One region of the Tepidicaulis sp. genome, then DNA from elsewhere that is predicted to be linked to it. Evidence: predicted binding sites of a transcription regulator. Region 1 holds the regulator's gene; the other holds the start of a gene.

What was found. The regulator HrcA, encoded in region 1, represses chaperone genes, less so after heat shock. The targets are predictions, from matches to a motif close to GTTAGCACTCNCNNNNNGNGAGTGCTAAC.
Region 2: ACOQOT_RS03400 (co-chaperone GroES) is a predicted target of HrcA. The motif match lies at 1,959-1,987, and genes of this name have one in related genera.

What each region holds. Positions count from the first base shown of each region.
Region 1 covers NZ_OZ244942.1:3,522,670-3,527,081, forward strand. The annotation lists gene ACOQOT_RS16900 (TetR/AcrR family transcriptional regulator) at 1-272, opposite strand, end outside; gene grpE (nucleotide exchange factor GrpE) at 392-1,045, opposite strand; gene hrcA (heat-inducible transcriptional repressor HrcA) at 1,156-2,247, opposite strand; gene rph (ribonuclease PH) at 2,440-3,159, shown strand; gene rdgB (RdgB/HAM1 family non-canonical purine NTP pyrophosphatase) at 3,201-3,815, shown strand; gene hemW (radical SAM family heme chaperone HemW) at 3,790-4,412, shown strand, end outside.
Region 2 covers NZ_OZ244942.1:723,071-727,482, forward strand. The annotation lists gene groL (chaperonin GroEL) at 1-1,507, opposite strand, end outside; gene ACOQOT_RS03400 (co-chaperone GroES) at 1,613-1,900, opposite strand; gene ACOQOT_RS03405 (hypothetical protein) at 2,060-2,827, opposite strand; gene aat (leucyl/phenylalanyl-tRNA--protein transferase) at 3,067-3,855, shown strand; gene ACOQOT_RS03415 (DSD1 family PLP-dependent enzyme) at 3,961-4,412, shown strand, end outside.

The sequences.
Region 1 (4,412 bases):
GCGGCAAGCTGATCGAGCGGCGGCGCGGCATCGTCGATCGCCTCGATCCGCGCCAGAAGGCGCCGGTCGATCTCCATGGCAAGGCGCGCATAAAGCTCGTCCTTGCTCGTCACATGCTTATAGACCGTGCCCTTGCCGATCTGTGCTTTCGCCGCGATCTCGTCGATCGTCACGAGTTCCCAGTCCTCGCGCTGAAAAAGCGCGCGCGCGGCGGTGAGAATAGCGATCTCGCGTTCCTCGAAAAGCGGACGGGCAGGGGCGGTGCGTTCCATAGGGACCTCGCGCAGGACAGATGATAGTGACCAAGGGTCACTCGCGGGGTCCTTTCCTAGCTTGCTTCTATGTCACCTTGATGACGCTGCCGGGAGAATGGCCGGTAAGGCGGGCCGGCTTAGACCGTCGTGTCGACCTTGCCGCCGGCGCCGCCGCCATTGCCGCCTGCCTCGCCCTTGGCAAGGCCGACGCGGGCAGCGCGCAAAAGCCGGTCGCCGATCATGTAGCCGGTCTCCACCACCTGCACGATGGCGCCGTTCGGCAGGCCCGTATTCGGGATCTCGAACATGGCTTCATGGAAGTTGGCGTCGAACTTGTCGCCGGGCTCCGGCGCGATGGGCTTGATGCCATGGCGCTCGAAGGCCGAGTGCAGCGCGCGCTCGGTCATTTCCACGCCTTCGATGATCGCGCTGGCATTGGCGCGTTCTTCTTCGGGCACCGCATCGATGGCGCGGCGCAGATTGTCGGCAACGGACAGGACGTCGCGGGCAAAGCTGGCAGCCCCGTAACGGGCGGCGTCCTGCTTCTCGCGCTCGGCGCGGCGGCGCGTGTTTTCAAGCTCGGCGGCAAGGCGCAAAAGCCGGTCCTTGGTTTCGGCAAGCTCGGCCTCGAGCGCGTCTTTGCCGCCCTCGTCGCCTTCCAGAATGGAGGGGTCCTCATTGACGGCAGCCGCCGCCTCCGCGCCCATCTGGGCACCGGCGTCCGGCGCGCTTTCGCCGTTTTCCTGCGGCGTGTCGTCAGACGGGGTCTTGGCCGGTTTTTCCTCACTCATGGGCTTTAAAGCGTCCTGTTCTTAACGGTTCGAAACGTGTCCGGTGAAAGACGGGCAAGAGATGCGCTTCCTCACCGCCCGTGTCAAGGCATGGGCCTGCCACGCGCCTTTCAGCTTAAGGGTCCGCGGCTGAGCAGGCGGCTGACGACACCGGCCGTATAATCGACCATGGGGATGATGCGCGCGTAATTGAGCCGCGTCGGGCCGATGACGCCGATTACCCCGACGATTTGCCGGTCCTGATCGCGGAACGGTTTGACGACGACGGAAGAGCCGGAAAGGCCGAAGAGTTTCGTTTCCGAGCCGATGAAAAGTTTCACCCCTTCCGCTTCCTCGGCAAGGCCGAGAAGCTGCACGACATCGGTCTTGTTTTCTAGTTCCTCGAAGAGGAGCCGCACACGTTCGAGATCCTCCATCGCGGTGACATCATCGAGAAGGCGCGACTGGCCGGTGACGATAAGCGAGCGGGAGAGCAGCGCATCGGGCCCCGACGCCGGTGCGCCCGCGCCCGACCAGGTGGCAAAGCCTTCTTCGACGATGCGGCTCGTCAGTTCCGAAATCTCCCGCCGGGTCTGCTCGATCTCCGCTTGCAGGCGGCGGCGCGCATCGGCAACGGAAAGGCCGCGCAATTTGGCATTGAGGAAATTCGTCGCTTCCTGCAGCGCGGAAGGCGGCAGGCCCTGGGGCAGATCGATGACGCGGTTTTCCACCGACCCGTCTTCGGTGACCATGACGACCAGCGCGCGGCGCGCATCCATGGGCACGAATTCGACATGCTTGAGGCGGGATTCGGTTTTGGGCGCAAGCACGAGCCCGGCGCAGCGCGAGAGGCCCGAAAGCAGCATCGAAGCTTCGCGCAATGCATCTTCCACGCTGCCCGCGCCCTGATTGGACTGAGTGATCTGGGTTTCGATCTGGCTTTGCTCGTCCTCGGAGAGAATGCCGACCTGCAGGAGCCCGTCGACGAACATGCGAAGCCCCGCATCGGTCGGAATGCGCCCGGCGCTGGTATGCGGGGAAAAGAGCAGGCCGAGGGATTCCAGATCCGACATCACATTGCGGATCGAGGCGGCGGACAGATCGACGCCGAGATGGCGCGAGAGATAGCGCGAGCCCACGGGCTCGCCCGTCTCCAGATAGGTTTCCACAATCCCGCGGAAAATCTCGCGGGAGCGGTCGTTTATGTCCTTGATGGCAACCATCGCGGCGCGCGCTTCCTTCAAAACGGCCCCCGGAAAAGGCGGAAGGCCTTGATCTGACGGCTAAAAATCTAGGCAGCCCGTGGGGCTGCGTCAATTGCCCTGCCCTTATGCGTGCGCTCCTGCTTGACACATAAGCCCGCGCCCGGTCTTGTGCGCCCCTTAAAGTCTCACATCTTGAAAGCAGGAGATGCCATGCGTCCGTCCGGCCGTGCCCCCCATGAAATGCGCCCCGTTATTCTCGAGCCGGGCTATGCGAAAAAAGCCGAAGGCTCCTGTTTCGTGCGCTTCGGCGACACGCATGTGCTGTGCACCGCAAGCCTTGAGGAGCGCACGCCGCCTTGGCTGAAAGGCCAGGGCAAGGGCTGGGTGACGGCGGAATACGGCATGCTGCCCCGCTCCACCAATGAGCGCATGCGCCGGGAAGCCTCGGCGGGCAAGCAGTCGGGCCGCACCCAGGAAATCCAGCGCCTGATCGGGCGGTCCTTGCGCGCGGTGGTGGATATGAAGGCGCTGGGCGAGCGGCAGATCACGGTGGACTGCGACGTCATTCAGGCCGATGGCGGCACGCGCACGGCCTCCGTCACCGGCGGCTGGGTGGCGCTGCAGCAATGCGTCGCCTGGATGATGGAGCGCGGCATGCTCACCGCCTCGCCGATCAAAGACAATGTGGCGGCGATTTCCTGCGGCATTTATGAAGGCACGCCGGTCTGCGATCTGGATTACGCCGAAGATTCCACCGCCGACACGGATGCGAATTTCGTCATGACCGGCACGGGCGGCATCGTGGAAATCCAGGGCACGGCGGAAGGCGAGCCGTTCTCTCAGGACGAACTTTCCGCGCTGATGGGCCTTGCCAAGGATTCCATTGCCGATCTCGTGCGCCTGCAGAACGAGGCCGCCGGGCTGAAGTAAGCGGGCTTGCCTCAAGGAGCGGACCCTTTAAAGGAGCAACTATGAGCGCGCGTCTTTTCACCGACCCGAAGCTTGTCGTGGCGAGCCACAATCAAGGCAAGGTGCGGGAGATTGGGGAATTGCTCTCTCCTTTCGGTATCGAAACGGTATCGGCGGGCGATCTCGGCCTGCCGGAACCGGAAGAAACGGGCGCCACATTCCGCGAAAATGCCGAGCTCAAAGCCCGCGCCGCCGCTGATGCCTCCGGCCTGCCGGCGCTGGCCGATGATAGCGGCCTGGCCGTCCATGCGCTGGGCGGCGATCCCGGCATTTATTCGGCCCGCTGGGCGGGGCCGGAAAAAGACTTCCGCCTTGCCATGGAAAAGGTCGAGCGCGCGCTGGCCGAAAAGGGGGCAAGCGACCGCAGCGCGCATTTCGTCTGCGGGCTCGCGCTTGCCTGGCCGGACGGGCATGTGGAGTATTTCGAAGGCCGCGTCGATGGCCAGCTTGTCTGGCCGCCGCGCGGGGAAAAAGGCTTCGGCTACGATCCGGTCTTTCAGCCCGAGGGTCATGAGATTACCTTCGGGGAGATGGACCCGGCGCGCAAACACGCCATGTCGCACCGGGCCGATGCTTTCAAGCAATTGACGGATGCCTGCTTTGCCGCTGGACGATAGCGCCCGCGCCGCCTCTTCTCCCGCCGAAACCGAAGGCGGTTTCGGGGTCTATATCCATTGGCCTTTCTGCCTGTCGAAATGCCCCTATTGCGACTTCAACAGCCATGTCATGCGGGACGTGCCGGAAGAGGCCTATGTCGATGCTATCATCCGTGAGCTGACATATTTCCGCGCGCTTTCCGGGCCGCGCACGCTTACCTCGCTTTTCTTCGGCGGCGGCACGCCCTCTCTGATGACGCCGCAGACGGTCACAAAGCTCATCGATGCGGTGGCTGGGCTCTGGCACATGCCCCAGGGAACGGAAATTTCCATGGAGGCCAATCCGACCAGCGTCGAAACGGCCTATCTGAAAGGCTATAAGGGCGGCGGCGTGAACCGCATCTCGCTCGGCGTGCAGGCGCTGAGCGACGATGATTTGCGCTTTCTCGGGCGGCTTCATTCGGTGGGCGAGGCGCTTCAGGCGGTCAAACTCGCGCGCGGTGTTTTCGAGCGCGTCTCCTTCGATCTCATCTATGCAAGGCCCGCGCAAACACCGGCCGCCTGGCGGCGCGAGCTTGAAGAAGCCATCTCTTATGCTGCCGATCATCTCTCGCTTTA
Region 2 (4,412 bases), 780 kb from region 1:
CGGTGCGCACGACCTTGGTCGGGTCGATAATGCCTTCTTCGACCATATCGACATATTCTTCGGTCTGTGCGTTGAAGCCGAAGGTCACCTTTTTGCTTTCCAGCACTTTGGCGACGACGATGGAGGCTTCCACGCCCGCATTTTCCACGATCTGACGGATCGGGGCTTCGAGCGCGCGGCGCACGATGTTGATGCCGGCCTGAATGTCGGCATTGTCATCGCTGAGCGCGGCAACGGCTTTCGTTGCCTGCAGAAGCGCGGTGCCGCCGCCCGGTACGATGCCTTCTTCAACGGCAGCGCGGGTGGCGTTCAGCGCGTCGTCCACGCGGTCTTTACGCTCTTTCACTTCGACTTCCGTCGCACCGCCGACCTTGATCACCGCAACGCCGCCGGCGAGTTTCGCCAGGCGTTCTTGCAGTTTTTCGCGGTCGTAATCGGAGGTGGTTTCTTCGATCTGACGGCGGATCTGCTCGGTGCGTGCTTCGATGTCTTTCTTCTTGCCCGCGCCGTCGACGATCGTCGTGTCGTCTTTCGTGATGTTGACGCGCTTGGCCTGGCCGAGCATGTCGATCGTCACGTTTTCCAGCTTGATGCCCAGATCTTCCGAGATCACCTGGCCGCCCGTCAGGATCGCGATGTCCTCGAGCATGGCCTTGCGGCGGTCGCCGAAGCCCGGCGCTTTCACGGCAGCGATCTTCAGGCCGCCGCGCAGCTTGTTGACCACGAGGGTCGCCAGCGCTTCGCCTTCGATGTCTTCTGCAATGATGAGCAGCGGACGGCCCGACTGCACGACCGATTCCAGGATCGGGATCATCGCCTGCATGGAGGAGAGTTTCTTCTCATGCAGCAGAATGTAGGGATCGTCGAGTTCGGCGATCATCTTTTCCGCATTGGTGATGAAGTAAGGCGAGAGATAGCCGCGGTCGAACTGCATGCCTTCCACGACTTCCAGTTCGCTTTCCAGGCTCTTGGCTTCTTCGACCGTGATCACGCCTTCATTGCCGACTTTCGACATGGCATCGGCGATCATCTGACCGATTTCGCGTTCGCCGTTTGCCGAGATTGTGCCGACCTGAGCGATTTCCGAGTTGTCTTTGACTTTCTTGGAGCGCTTTTTCAGGTCTGCGACGGCGGCGAGAACCGCTTTGTCGACACCGCGCTTCAGGTCCATCGGGTTCATGCCGGCGGTCACGGCCTTAGCGCCTTCGCGCACGATCGCCTGGGTCAGAACCGTTGCGGTGGTGGTGCCGTCGCCAGCCGTGTCATTGGTCTTGGAGGCGACTTCGCGCACCATCTGCGCGCCCATGTTTTCGAACTTGTCTTCAAGCTCGATTTCCTTGGCGACCGACACGCCGTCTTTCGTGGTGCGCGGAGCGCCGAAAGACTTTTCGATCACCACGTTGCGGCCTTTCGGGCCGAGCGTGACTTTTACTGCATCGGCCAGAATGTCCACGCCTTTGAGCATACGCTGGCGGGCGTCGTTGCCGAATTTGATTTCCTTAGCCATAGTCCTCAGATCCTTCTCTCAAGGTCTAGTCTTGAGCGTTATCCTTAAAAGCGGTGCGCGGCAGGCGGCATGAAAAAAGCCGTCCTGCGAAAGCAGCACAGCTTCTTATTCGATGATGCCGAGAATGTCGGATTCCTTCATGATCAGCAGGTCTTCGCCGCCGACCTTCACTTCCGTGCCGGACCATTTGCCGAAGAGCACCTTGTCGCCCTTTTTGACGTCAAGTTTCACGGTCTTGCCGGATTCGTCTTTGGCGCCCGGGCCAACGGCCACGACTTCGCCCTGGGACGGCTTTTCCTGAGCCGTTTCGGGAATGATGATGCCGCCAGAGGTCTTGGTGTCCTCTTCAACCCGGCGAACGAGCACGCGATCGTGCAAAGGACGGAACTTCATCTGAATGTCTCCCTTGAACCCCGTCTAAGAGATTGGAATTCATGAATTTTTCAAGATTGTTAGCACTCCCCTCATGTGAGTGCTAACAAAGGTCGCCGCACAAATAGGCACATGCCCGGCCCCTGTCAAGAGACCCTGGGAAGCGGCGGGGTGATTCTTTTAAGACGCCTGCGCAGCCGGATTTTGCCGGGAGCGCGCCGCACCTGCGGCAGGCTGGGCGAAGGCGAGAACCGGCGCGCCTTCGCTCCCATTGCTCCCTTGTCTGGCCAAGTGGTCGCAAAGCGCACCGGTGAAAAGGGCAAGGCCCAGCATTTCGAGGGTTTCTTCGCATATCGCGAGGAGCGCGACGAGCGGCGCCTCTTCACCTTGAGCCGTAATGACATAGCCGGAAGCCATTTCAAGCCCGAGTGCCCCGCCGACGAAAAGCGTGCCCGAGGCGATGAAAAGCGCCGCGCTGCGCCGGGGCAGAGAAAGAAGGAAAGGCACCATGGCAAGGCCGAAGCCGCCCACAAGCACGAGGGCGGGCAGTACCCAGGCCCAGTAGAAGATGCCGCTCAGCCCGAACGCACTGCGCAAGGGCTCGATAAAGACTTCATGGATGCCCGTTGCCTCATCGAGCGAGAGATAGGCAAAGGCCGCAGCCAGCGCGAGCCAGGAGCGGGTATGCCCGCGGCCTTGGCTTTCGGCCTGGCGGGCGGCCTGGCGGGCGGTAAGAAAAAGCAGACCTGCCGAAGCCATCATCATGAGAGAGGAATACCAGGCGCCGAAATTCATCTCCGAGTCGAGATTGAGGTGGCGCAGGTCTTTCAGCGCCGTGTCATAGCCGATCGCGCCGAGCGCTGCTTCGCGCACCAGGGCAAGCCCGGCCAGCACCGCCGTGCCGGTAAAAAGCAGCCGCCACACGGCCCGCGCATTTATCCTCAGCATCCGTCATCCCCGTTTGAGCAAATCATCTGGTCCCGCCCTTGCAAGACTTGGCTCAATTATCGGCCTGCAACCAAAGAGGGGGATAAGTGGTCATGATTACGGGAGATTTCAGGCAAATACGCACGGGCGCCTTGCGGCGGCTCGGGCGTGAATTGTCCCAAAGCGGGAAGTTTGGGCGCAGCAAAAGCCTTGCCCTGTTTCAAAACGGGCTAAGAAAGCTCCTCATCCTGCTGCTTTCGATGCGTGATGACGGCCCGCTCGGGCTGTTGGGGTTCGCGCGCATGGGAGCGGAAAAAGCGCTGATGGCACCGCAGGGCTTTTTCCAGCGCCGCCCGGAAAACGCTTATGCGCATCCCGACGGGCTGGTGGATCTCGGCGGCTCGATGAATGCGGCCCGCCTGATCGGGGCTTATGCGCAAGGGGTCTATCCCTGGAACCACGCAAGCCCCGTGAAATGGTGGTCGCCGTCGAAACGCGCCGTGCTTTTCTTCGGTGATCTGCGCATCGAAAAGAATCTGCGCCGCCTTCTGCGCCAGAAGCGCTACAGCGTTACTTTCGATGTGGATTTTGAAAGCGTGATGCGCGGCTGCGCCCGCCCGCGCCCCGGCCGTCTGCCGATCACCTGGATCGACGAGGATATGGTGAGGGCTTACCGCCGGCTCTTTGCGCTCGGCCGCGCCCATTCCGTGGAGGTCTGGGACCGGGACGGCACGCTGGTCGGCGGCCTTTACGGCGTGGTGCAAGGCGGCGTCTTCGTCATCGAATCGCAATTCGCCGAGATGCGCGACGCGTCCAAAGTCGGCTTCGTCACCCTGATGCGCCATTTGAAGGAATGGGGGTTCGTTGCCGCCGATGGCAAGGTGATGACGGGGCATCTGAAGAATTTCGGTATGACCGACATTTCCCGTTCCGCCTATCTCGGCCTGTTGCATGCAAGCCGTGAGCACCAGGCGCCGCAGATATGGCTTGCCGATCCGGCGCTCGACCCGGCGGGATGGAAACCGGAAGACGATTATCTGACGGTTTAAGGCTCCTCCCTCTTTGGCAAACGCCCCGGCTCATCCGCCGGGGCGTTTTTCGTTTCCGGCCCGAGCGTCTATAGTCCCGGCCAAGAAAACGGGAAGGGGAGAGAGATGACAGGTTCATTCGTCAATGAAGCGCTGATCGGCAAGAAAGAGGGGGCAAGGGAGCTGGCAACACCGGCGCTCGTCATCGACCTGCCGGCCTTCGAGCGCAATGTCAAAACCATGGCCGAGCATTGCGCGCGCGCCGGCCTCACGCTTCGCCCCCATGCCAAGACCCATAAATGCGCCGAGATCGCCCGGCGCCAGATTGCGGCAGGGGCCGTGGGTATTTGCTGCGCCAAACTCGGCGAAGCTGAGGTCATGGCTAAGGCCGGCATCGAAAACATTCTCCTAACCTCGCCGGTCGTGCTGCCGCGCGCGGTGGAAAGGCTCATGGCGCTGAATGCCCGCATTCCCGATCTGCATGTCGTGATCGATAGCGAGGAAAACGCCCGCACTCTGGAAGCGGCGGCGGAAAAGGCGGGCCGCCCGCTCAACGTGCTTGTCGATCTCGATATCGG